DNA from 3 places in the Bacillus sp. JJ1122 genome. Region 1 is predicted to be linked to each of the others. Evidence: riboswitches for the same ligand, from Rfam matches in the RefSeq annotation. Region 1 holds a riboswitch; each other region holds the start of a gene.
What was found. Region 1 has a riboswitch for S-adenosylmethionine ahead of V7201_RS12775 (sugar ABC transporter substrate-binding protein). Riboswitches for the same ligand answer to the same signal wherever they lie in the genome.
Positions count from the first base shown of each region.

Region 2: another riboswitch for S-adenosylmethionine. It lies ahead of V7201_RS19380 (LLM class flavin-dependent oxidoreductase); the one in region 1 lies ahead of V7201_RS12775 (sugar ABC transporter substrate-binding protein).
Region 3: another riboswitch for S-adenosylmethionine. It lies ahead of V7201_RS00645 (O-acetylhomoserine aminocarboxypropyltransferase/cysteine synthase family protein); the one in region 1 lies ahead of V7201_RS12775 (sugar ABC transporter substrate-binding protein).

Region 1 is NZ_JBALQL010000022.1:26,759-30,038, reverse strand. It holds gene V7201_RS12780 (sugar ABC transporter ATP-binding protein) at 1-544, opposite strand, end outside; gene V7201_RS12775 (sugar ABC transporter substrate-binding protein) at 752-1,852, opposite strand; SAM riboswitch class I at 1,958-2,064, opposite strand; gene V7201_RS12770 (dynamin family protein) at 2,224-3,280, opposite strand, start outside.
Region 2 is NZ_JBALQL010000036.1:7,132-10,411, forward strand. It holds gene V7201_RS19370 (SRPBCC family protein) at 1-422, opposite strand, end outside; gene V7201_RS19375 (LL-diaminopimelate aminotransferase) at 705-1,880, shown strand; SAM riboswitch class I at 1,970-2,073, shown strand; partial or broken gene V7201_RS19380 (LLM class flavin-dependent oxidoreductase) at 2,213-3,262, shown strand.
Region 3 is NZ_JBALQL010000001.1:132,374-135,653, forward strand. It holds gene V7201_RS00630 (toprim domain-containing protein) at 164-514, shown strand; gene V7201_RS00635 (thioredoxin family protein) at 521-847, shown strand; gene V7201_RS00640 (hypothetical protein) at 1,198-1,551, shown strand; SAM riboswitch class I at 1,643-1,745, shown strand; gene V7201_RS00645 (O-acetylhomoserine aminocarboxypropyltransferase/cysteine synthase family protein) at 1,827-3,143, shown strand; SAM riboswitch class I at 3,262-3,280, shown strand, end outside.

The sequences.
Region 1 (3,280 bases):
TTTCTGAATGGCTTAAAGGTGCTGTCGGCTCATCCAAAATTAAAAAGGTACAGTTGCTGGAAATTGCCCTGGCAATCAGCACGATCTGCTTTTCTGCAAGAGTCAGCTCGCCGGCCAGTTTTTTCACAGGAATATGAAGATTCATGCCGGATAGGATTTCTTCCGCCTGTTTATAAAGAAGCTTCCACTTGATCCAATGCTTATTTTCCATGCTCTGTACAGTCTGGTTCAGCATAATGTTTTCAGCCACGGTCAGCGAAGGGATGATTGCCGTATCAACCTCCTGGTACACAGTTTGGATTCCATGCAGTTGAGCATCGCCGGGCACACGGATATCTAATTTCACTCCATCAAATAAAATCTCGCCTGAATAATGATCATAAGCTCCGGATAGTACTTTCATCAAAGTGGATTTACCGGCTCCGTTTGCGCCGATTAAAGCATGGATTTCCCCTGTTTCTGCGGTAAAGTCCACATGATCTAGAGCCCGCACACCTGGAAAATCAATTGTAATGCTTTTCATCTCAAGTTTCTTCGCAGTCATCCGGATTCATCCTCCCCTATTAATCTGTAAAGCAGACACTCTAAAAATGAGAGTGTCTGCTGGAGATGGTTATATTGTATAAATTTTTTCACTTTCTCTTCGTTCATTTCCAGTTTGCCAATAAAATAATATGCTTGTTTATAAGTATGAACTGATGGACGTGCAGTCAATTTTCATTAAAACTTACTATACTTTTGCAAAAACAGCTTATTTTTTGTAGTGTTCCTTTAATTTCTTCATCCAATCTTCTTCGAAGGCATCTGATTGTCCCCAGCCTGTGATGATATCTGCAAGATTGACCATGTTGACCGCCTCTTTTGACTCCTGCAGTTTTTCCTGTGAGATCAGGGCTGCTTCAAGGTCATAAGTCGGAGGTGTCTCTTCCCCAGCCAGCTTTTTCGCCAGGATTCTCATATTTACTGCGCCAATTAATTTAGGATCTACTGCTGCAGTATATTTCCATGAACTTTCTTCTCCCTGGATTTCCTGAAGGTCAGCGTTGGAAACGTCGATTCCATAGATTTTGATTTCATCCCGGCCAGCTTCCTTGATCGCACGGGCAGCACCAATCGCGAATGCATCCCAAGTTGCAAAAATCGCGTCGATTTCACCTTTAGGGTGTTTATTCAGCATCGCCGCTACTGCGTTTTGAGTTTGGACACTTGTATTGGCAGCTGCCACTCCGAATCTCTCAACCTCTTTAATTCCAGGATTAGCCTTCAATGTTTCCTGATAAACTTTATTTCTTCTCACCATTGGCGGGAAACCATCCACCCAAAGGTATACAATATTGGCTTCACCATTTTGTTCTTTTACAAGCTGATCAAGAGCAAGTTTTGCAAGTGCTTCATCATCCTGGGAAGTAAGAGTGACTCCTTTAACCTTGCTAATGTCAGCATTCGAGTCAAATGTAACAACACTCTTCCCCTTTTCAACAAGCTTTTTGATATCATCCACTGTCGCTGCGTCATCTCCGTGTGAAATGAGGAAGCCATCATAATCCTGCTGTAGCGCCTGGTTGACTGCATCATGGAATTTTGCCGTGTCGCCATTTGCAGTGAATACGTCGACCTTGAAGCCAAGGGCTTCTCCCTCCGCTTTAGCCCCTGCTAAATACTGAGCCGTATGATCATCGCCGCCAATCTTGCGGATGACCTTGATTTTCACTTCTTCACCTTTGGCAAAGCGATCAGGAACGCCTTCAACAGGTCCGCTTGCCGTCTTTGTTTCCCCGCCGCCGCAGCCTGTCAGCAAAAGTGCTGCCGCAACCGCTGTTAAAAATACCTTTTTCAAACCATTTCTTTTCATGTCTTTTCCCCCTTTATGAATGATTTGCATTTTTCCAACCATATAAAAAAACCTCCCTAGAAAAGAGAGGTTTCATCAACGTAAAAGAACAGACGGATTCTTCCTCTCTTATCTTTCAAAACATAAAATGTTTTGCAGGATTTAGCACCAATTCCATATGGAACGGTTGCCGGGCGTCACAGGGCCAGTCCCTCTGCCACTCTTGATAAGAGAATTTCTTTATTAAGTTAACGGAGCAAATCAATAAACTTACTTTAATCTCCTATACTCATATTGTCAATATTATTTCGAAAATTTAATTTTATTCGTTTAACCTCTCTGACTGGATAAAAAAAAGAAAGATCCCCAAACAGGAATCTTCCTTTTACCAGTTACTCTCTTCTGCCAGCTGCCGTCATCCATTCATATTGACGCAGTTTTACTTCATACAGCGTTAATGGATCGCGGTACAACTCAGGGTTCACTCTCATTTTTTCAAGCTCATTTTTGCCATATTCAATTTCTGTACGTGCCTCTTCAACAGCTTGCTCAAGAGCAATGAACGGCTGTTTAAAGAATAAATTCACATCGCGTTCAATCGACTTTTCGAAAATCTCGAATTGCTGAAGAAACTTGTTTGCAATCGAAACGGCGATTTCATAGTAATCTTCGGTTTCAAGATAAGTTTTATAACGGTTGTACAGCATCGTATTATTTTGCGGCAGCACTCCAAGAAGCTTACCGGCACTCTTTAAAAAGAACTGCTGAGGAGTCGATCTGTGCATGATATTGACCTTTTCATAATGGAAACCATTAGTCATCCGGTCAGCATCACGCCGCCAGTCATCAAGCACTCTAAAATCACATTCGAGCTTTATCCGTTCATCTCCATACATCGCATTGAAACCTTCAGCCATTTCGTTCAGATACGACTGGCTATGGTCGAATTCGTCTTTTGAAAATTGTACCCAGCCTTCTAGAGCTTCATGGAACTTAGGGAGCACCGTGTTATCCAGATAATCCTGGATTCGTATATTCATTTCTTTATCAATTTCATCATGAAGCCTTCCAAAATCACTCTCTTCCGTCACTAAATCCGTACAGCCGCGAAGCAGTTCTGGAATTTTCTCGATGATTTCAGCACGAGTGTCGTCCTTAATTTTTCGGAACGATTTTTGGATTGAGCGTGATTTTTCCTCTTCAATATCTCCCAGCTGATTGATGGCTCCATTAAGTTTACCGACCATTTCTTCGTTCCAGCTGATAGATTCCATATGGTTATTTTCGATTTCGATACGCTTATCAAGCAAATAAGTAATCGCCCTTCTGACAAAGAATTGCAATTTCGACGTACGCTCTTCTTCGAAGTTGATGGCGTTTCGATTTGTTTTGATAAAATCAGAGAAATCCTTTAGCTGCTGCTGCCTTTCATAATTTGAAGAGAAGGCA
Region 2 (3,280 bases), on a different contig from region 1:
CTTAAATTACTCATGCCATTTTCCAAATATCCTTTTAAACAAGTTAGCATATAGACCCAACCTTCTTTTTGCTGGATCATTTTATTTACTATTTCAGGATCATCTGCTATCAAACCAGATTCGATCACTTCAACAATGGTACTCGTATCGTCCATCTCTTTCAGTGTGATTGTAACAATTGTTTCTTGATTTTCTGCTCCCCATGAAAACACGATTTTCTTATTTTCTTCGACCTCCAACACATGGACGGAACCTTCTGCATTGTATTCATCATACCTCCAGATTATCGTCTTTCCTGGTTCCATTCTTCCTGTTCCGGATGAAAACCAGAAATTAGCCATCTTTACAGGGTTTACAAATGCTTCATATACCTCATGAGCGGGCTTTGAAATTTTCATTTTTGTAGTAATTTGAGTATCCATAATTATTTTCACTCCTTCTAAATATTTAACATTTTTTTCATTTTACCATTAATATAAGCTTGGAACCTACCATTGCAATAAGATGATCATCGCATGCCTTTTTGAAAACCTATTAAAAGAGTGGCATGGGCAGAGGACTTTATTAAGTCAAAAATTCAGAAGAATAAAAAAAGATTCTGGAACTGTAAATGTGAGACTGTTATAATCGAATTTATATTTTAAAAAATTAGAATTCTCAAAGAACAGCAACATGACGCAAATTCACAGTAAAGGGGAATGTCCATGAATCTCTACGGATCAGAAAAAATTAGAAAAATGACTTCCAGCATCTTTCAGGAGGTGGTAGATCGAAAGCAGGCTGCTGTTTTGAAAGGGAAAGATGTGATCGATCTTAGCATCGGGAGCCCGGATTTCCCGCCACCCTCATTTGTAGTTGATACCCTGGTTGAATATTCGAAGGATCCTGGAAGATACGGGTATACATTGAAAGGGATCAGTGAATTCAATGAGGCAGTTAAGTATTTTTATCAGCAGCGTTATGGTGTTGAACTGGATGATAAAAATGAAGTCCTGCAGCTTATGGGTTCTCAGGATGGACTTGCTCATCTTGCCACAGCGATCATTGATCCAGGTGATTATGTACTTGTGCCGGATCCCGGGTACCCAATCTATGAAGCTAGTGTAACGATTGCTGGCGGGCTCATCCATCCAATGCCACTGCTTGAAGAGAATAAATTTCTCCCTAAACTTAATGAAATTCCAGAAAACGTTTTACATAAGACGAAAATGATGGTTTTAAGCTACCCGGGAAATCCTGTTACTGCGCTTGCTGACCATAGCTTTTTCGAAGAGGTTATCCAGTTTGCCAAGCTGCATAATATCCTGGTTGTGCATGATTTTGCATATTCTGAGCTTATCTATGATGGAAACCCGCAAATCAGTTTCATGTCAGTGCCTGGTGCTAAGGAAGTGGGTGTAGAGTTCAATTCGCTCTCGAAAACGTTTAATATGGCAGGCTGCCGAATTGGCTATGTGGTAGGCAATCCACAAGTCATTGATATCTTGGCTTCTTTTAAATCACATATCGACTATGGGATCTTTTATCCGATCCAGATGGCAGCAGTTGCTGCCTTGACTTCTGATTATTCGTTTCTGCAGGACCAGGTAAGGCAATATGAAGCTCGTAGGGATGCCTTAGTTTCCGGATTAAGAAATAGCGGGTGGCAGGTCGCTAATTCCCCAGCAACGATGTTTGTCTGGGCGAAAATACCTGCCGGATGGAAATCCCGTGATTTTGCTTTCGAATTGATTGAACAGGAAGGAATTGCAGTCGTCCCTGGTGACGCTTTCGGCAAACAAGGCGAGGGCTATGTTCGTATCGCGATGGTACAGCCTCCGGAGAGACTGACAGAAGCAGCAGAGCGTGTGAACCGGTTTATGCTTGAGCACTCCTTATAATATTGTAAAATATTTCGGTATACGAATTGACTTTTATTTAAATTTAGAATATTATCACTTTATTGAACTAAAATTTAATACATATTGTCTTCTTATCAAGAGAGGTGGAGGGAAAGGCCCTGCGAAACCTCGGCAACAGGTTCATTAGAACACTGTGCCAATTCCTGCGAACTTTTTGTTCGAAAGATAAGGAGAGAGTTTTTAACAGCTCTCTTCTTAGTGAAGGGAGCTTTTGTTTTTGAGAGACTTTGTTAAGTCTCTATCTTTTTAAAATAATACCAACTTAACAGGTTGGTAAAGTCGAGATTAAATGAGCATAGGAGAGATTAGGAATGAAGTATGGATTTTGGCTGCCAATTTTTGGCGGATGGTTAAGGAATGTTGAAGACGAAAAGATGCCACCGACTTTTGAATATGCTAAGACGGTGATCAAATCAGCAGAGCAATTGGGTTATTCTACATCATTAATCGCTGAGCTGTACTTAAATGATATTAAAGGACCCGAGCATGATTCACTTGAAGCCTGGACAACAGCTGCCGCACTTGCTTCTGTTACGGAAAAAAAGAAATTATGGCTGCTGTCCGTCCTGGCTTTCACAATCCGGCTATCACTGCAAAGATGGCCGCAAATATAGACCAGATTAGCAACGGACGTTTCACTCTGAATGTCGTTTCTGCCTGGTGGGAAGAAGAAGCACGCCAGTACGGAGGTATTTTCACCGAGCATGATGAGAGATATGAAAGGACCACGGAATTCATCGATGTTTTAAAGGGACTTTGGAGCGGATACAGTTTTTCGTATGAGGGAAAATTTTATCAACTGAAAGATACACAGCTATTTCCAAAACCGGTTCAGCGTCCCAATCCGATTTTAGTACGCGGGCGGAGAAAGCGAGAAGGGAAAACAGACGATTGTTGAGAAATGCGATGCTTATGTGATGCATGGAGGTACGGTTGAGGAAATTCAGCGGAAAATTACCGATATGAAAATTCGCAGAGCTGCTACGGGGAATGCAGAACTGTCAGAGTTCGGAATGGCGGCCTATGTCATTTGCCGGGATACCGAGGAAGAAGCGCTGGGTGAATTGGAGCGAATCACATATGTGAAGGAATCGAGCGCCTACGCAGGATTTAAGGATTTCACGAGCAAATCTCAGCTCGAACAACAGATCCAGCTTCAGGATTATTCCGTTTCCAATCGTGGTTTGCGACCAAACTTGGTGGGCACACCAGAGCAGATTGCAGAACGAATTTTACAGTATGAAGAGGCTGGACTAGGATTGCTTCTTCTCCAATTCTCACCTCAGTTAGAGGAAATGGAGCGTTTCGCGAAAGATGTCATGCCCCTCGTCGAAGAGAAAAGAGAACGATTGACAGTTTGATAAAATCTAGATTTATTG
Region 3 (3,280 bases), on a different contig from region 1:
GACAAGTTTAACACAGCCTATCGTTTAAGGAGCTAGTTCTAAATTTTTGCAAAATAAAACAAAAACAGTGACAATAGAAATATGTACTAACCCGCACAATTCAATTAATAATGTTTATAATGTTGTAAAGTAATTATTTTCTGGTGCATAGGTGGTTATGGCGATGGACGAAAATCACAAGGTGATCATAGTGGAGGGCTCGTCAGACAAAAGAAAGGTACAGACCGTGCTAAAAGAACCGGTAGAAATTATTTGTACAAATGGAACGATTGGTGTGTCTAAGCTTGATGAGCTGATTGATTCACTTTTTGATAAGGATGTATATATTCTTGTGGATGCGGATGCTTCCGGGGAGAAGCTTCGAAAGCAATTTAAACGGGAGTTTCCAGAAGCGAGTCATTTGTACATTGATAAAATGTACAGGGAAGTGGCCACTGCACCAGAGTACCATCTGGCTACAGTTTTGATTGGAGCAAATATCGACGTTCATGCAGAGTATTTAGAAAAAGGATGACTGTAGATGAAAGAGTGGACTAAGGAAGAGATGGAAGCTTTTTTAAAGGAAAAGCAGACAGGTTTCCTGTATTTTTATACGCCTATGTGCGGAACTTGCCAGGTAGCAGGAAAAATGCTTACCGTTATAGAACAATTGCTGCCTGATATTTCTGGCGGCAAAGCAGATTTGAATTACTTGCCGGCAATGGCCGAGATATTCGAAATCGAAAGCGTTCCATGCCTGATTGTCTTAAACGAGGGAGAGATTCAGGAGAAAATATATGCCTTTCAATCCGTCCCTTATTTATATGAAAAATTGAAAACACTAGAGAATGTACAAACAAACGGCTAAGCCGTTTTTTTTGCTTAGAAGGCTTCGATATTTACCTGGGCATGAAAAATTTCTTATGTCACTGATGAATTCAAGAATCGTTAAAGGAACTTAACTACATTGCAGGATGTTTAGACATATTTCTCGGGAAATGATGGACAATGCCGAAATTCCACCTAGGCATTGTCTTTTTTTAGCTGAGTTCGCACAAAAGCAAGAATCAGGTATCAATTATTTGCTGGGATGCAGCATCAATCGACGTTCTTACCCCTGTGAACCTATTTATTGAGGGGCCCCGTAATATTTGTCGAAGGGTTATTACAGGGTTTTTCCGTAACACAAGGAATATGTAATAACAGGGGGCTGAAGGGATGGAAGAAAGAATCGAAAGCTTTATGAATGAAATTCAGAAGAAAAATCATATTATGCTATTAGTTAATAATCTGGATTTATGTCTCACGATTGAAGCAGAAAAGCAAACTTATTATTTATCGTTCAAAAAGAACAAGGTTGAATTCAGCAGAGATCGTGCATTTCCAGCTTTTCAATATGCGAAACTTTCTGGAAGGGAAGATCTTTTACTTCATTTGCTTGATGGGAACATAAAGCTGCGTGAAGGCATTAACATAGGCTATTTTAATCTTGTATGCCCATTTAGGACGATACTGGTGCTTGAATCAATCTTTTACCTAGCCAGGCCGATGCCTCTAAAAGTTTTTATCTGAAAAATTAAAAAATATTTGACCGGCAGTCTACTGCATGATATTATCACGTTAACTTGCAAGACCATTTTGAGAAAAAATTTAAAACTTAATATTCTTATCAAGAGAGGCGGAGGGACTGGCCCAATGAAGCCCGGCAACCGGTTAGTAAACACGGTGCTAATTCCATCAGAGTTATGGCTCTGAAAAGATAAGGAGAGACGATATACGACCCTCTTCTTAGGAAGAGGGTTTTTTCGTATCTTCTTTCCTAAAATTAATCGAATGGAGAGATGGAAATGGTGGAAAAACAGCGAAACTACAAAATTGAAACGTTAGGAGTACATGGAGGGCAATCTCCAGATTCGGTTACAGGGGCCAGAGCGTTGCCAATCTATTCTAGCAATGCTTTTCAATTTGAAAATACAGGCCATGCGGCTGATCTTTTTGCACTTAAAGAGTCGGGCTATATCTATTCCAGGATCCATAACCCGACAGTAACGGCTCTCGAGGAAAAAGTTGCCTTGCTTGAGGGTGGCATCGGCGCGCTGGCAGTCTCCAGCGGAATGGCAGCAATTACAATGTCCATCTTGAATATTGCTCAGGCTGGGGATGAAATAGTGGCGGCTTCCAATCTCTATGGAGGAACTTATAATCTTTTTGCCGTCACTTTGCCCAAGTATGGGATTAAGGTTCATTTTGTCGATCCTGAGAACACTGAGAATTTCAGAAAAGCGATCACGCCGAAAACAAAGGCTGTTTTTGCTGAGACGATTGGAAACCCAAGCCTTCGGGTTTTAGATATTGCTGAAGTAGCGGACATTGCCCATGAGGCAGGAGTTCCACTGATCATTGACAATACGTTCGCCACTCCATATTTATGCCGGCCAATCGAGCATGGAGCAGATATTGTCGTCCACTCAGCTACAAAATGGCTTCTTGGAAATGGGACAGTTCTAGGAGGTATCATCGTTGACGGCGGAAATTTTGACTGGAAATCAGCTAAATTCCCTGGATTTAATGAGCCAGATTCTAGCTATCATGACTTGGTCTACAGCGAAGCAATCGGTGCTGCCGCTTTTATTGTAAAAGCACGAGTGCAGCTCCTTCGAGACTTGGGGCCATCAATCAGCGCTCAGAGTGCTTTCCAATTCAATCTCGGAATTGAAACCTTGCATGTCAGGATGAAGGAACATGTGGCGAATACCTTGAAGGTCGTCGAATTCCTTGAGTCACATCCAGCCGTCACCTGGGTTGCTTATCCGGGCCATGATGCCCATCCTGATAAAAAGCTTGCCGATCAATATCTTCCTAAGGGTGCCGGGGCAGTTGTCGTTTTCGGCATCGAAGGAGGAAGGGACGCTGGAGCCAAGCTGATCAATTCAGTCAAATTATGGTCGCATGTTGCCAACGTGGGAGATGCGAAAAGCCTGATTATCCATCCGGCAAGCACAACACATCAACAGCTTGATGCCGAAGGACTTAAGGCAGCCGGCGTACCCGAGGACTTGATCAGACTATCGGTCGGCATTGAAAACATTGACGATATCTTAGAAGATTTGGAGCAGGCGATCGAAAAAGCGACGGGTGTTCCATCTGCTGCAGCAAAAGTATAAAACGTATTTTCCAGTACATTCCATTTGATATTTGAGAATAATTTTATTGACACCCTTTTTTATTCCGTGATAAAATCACACTCGTAACTTAAAACCGATTAAAAAAATGAATAGCGTGCTCTTATCAAGAGAGGTGG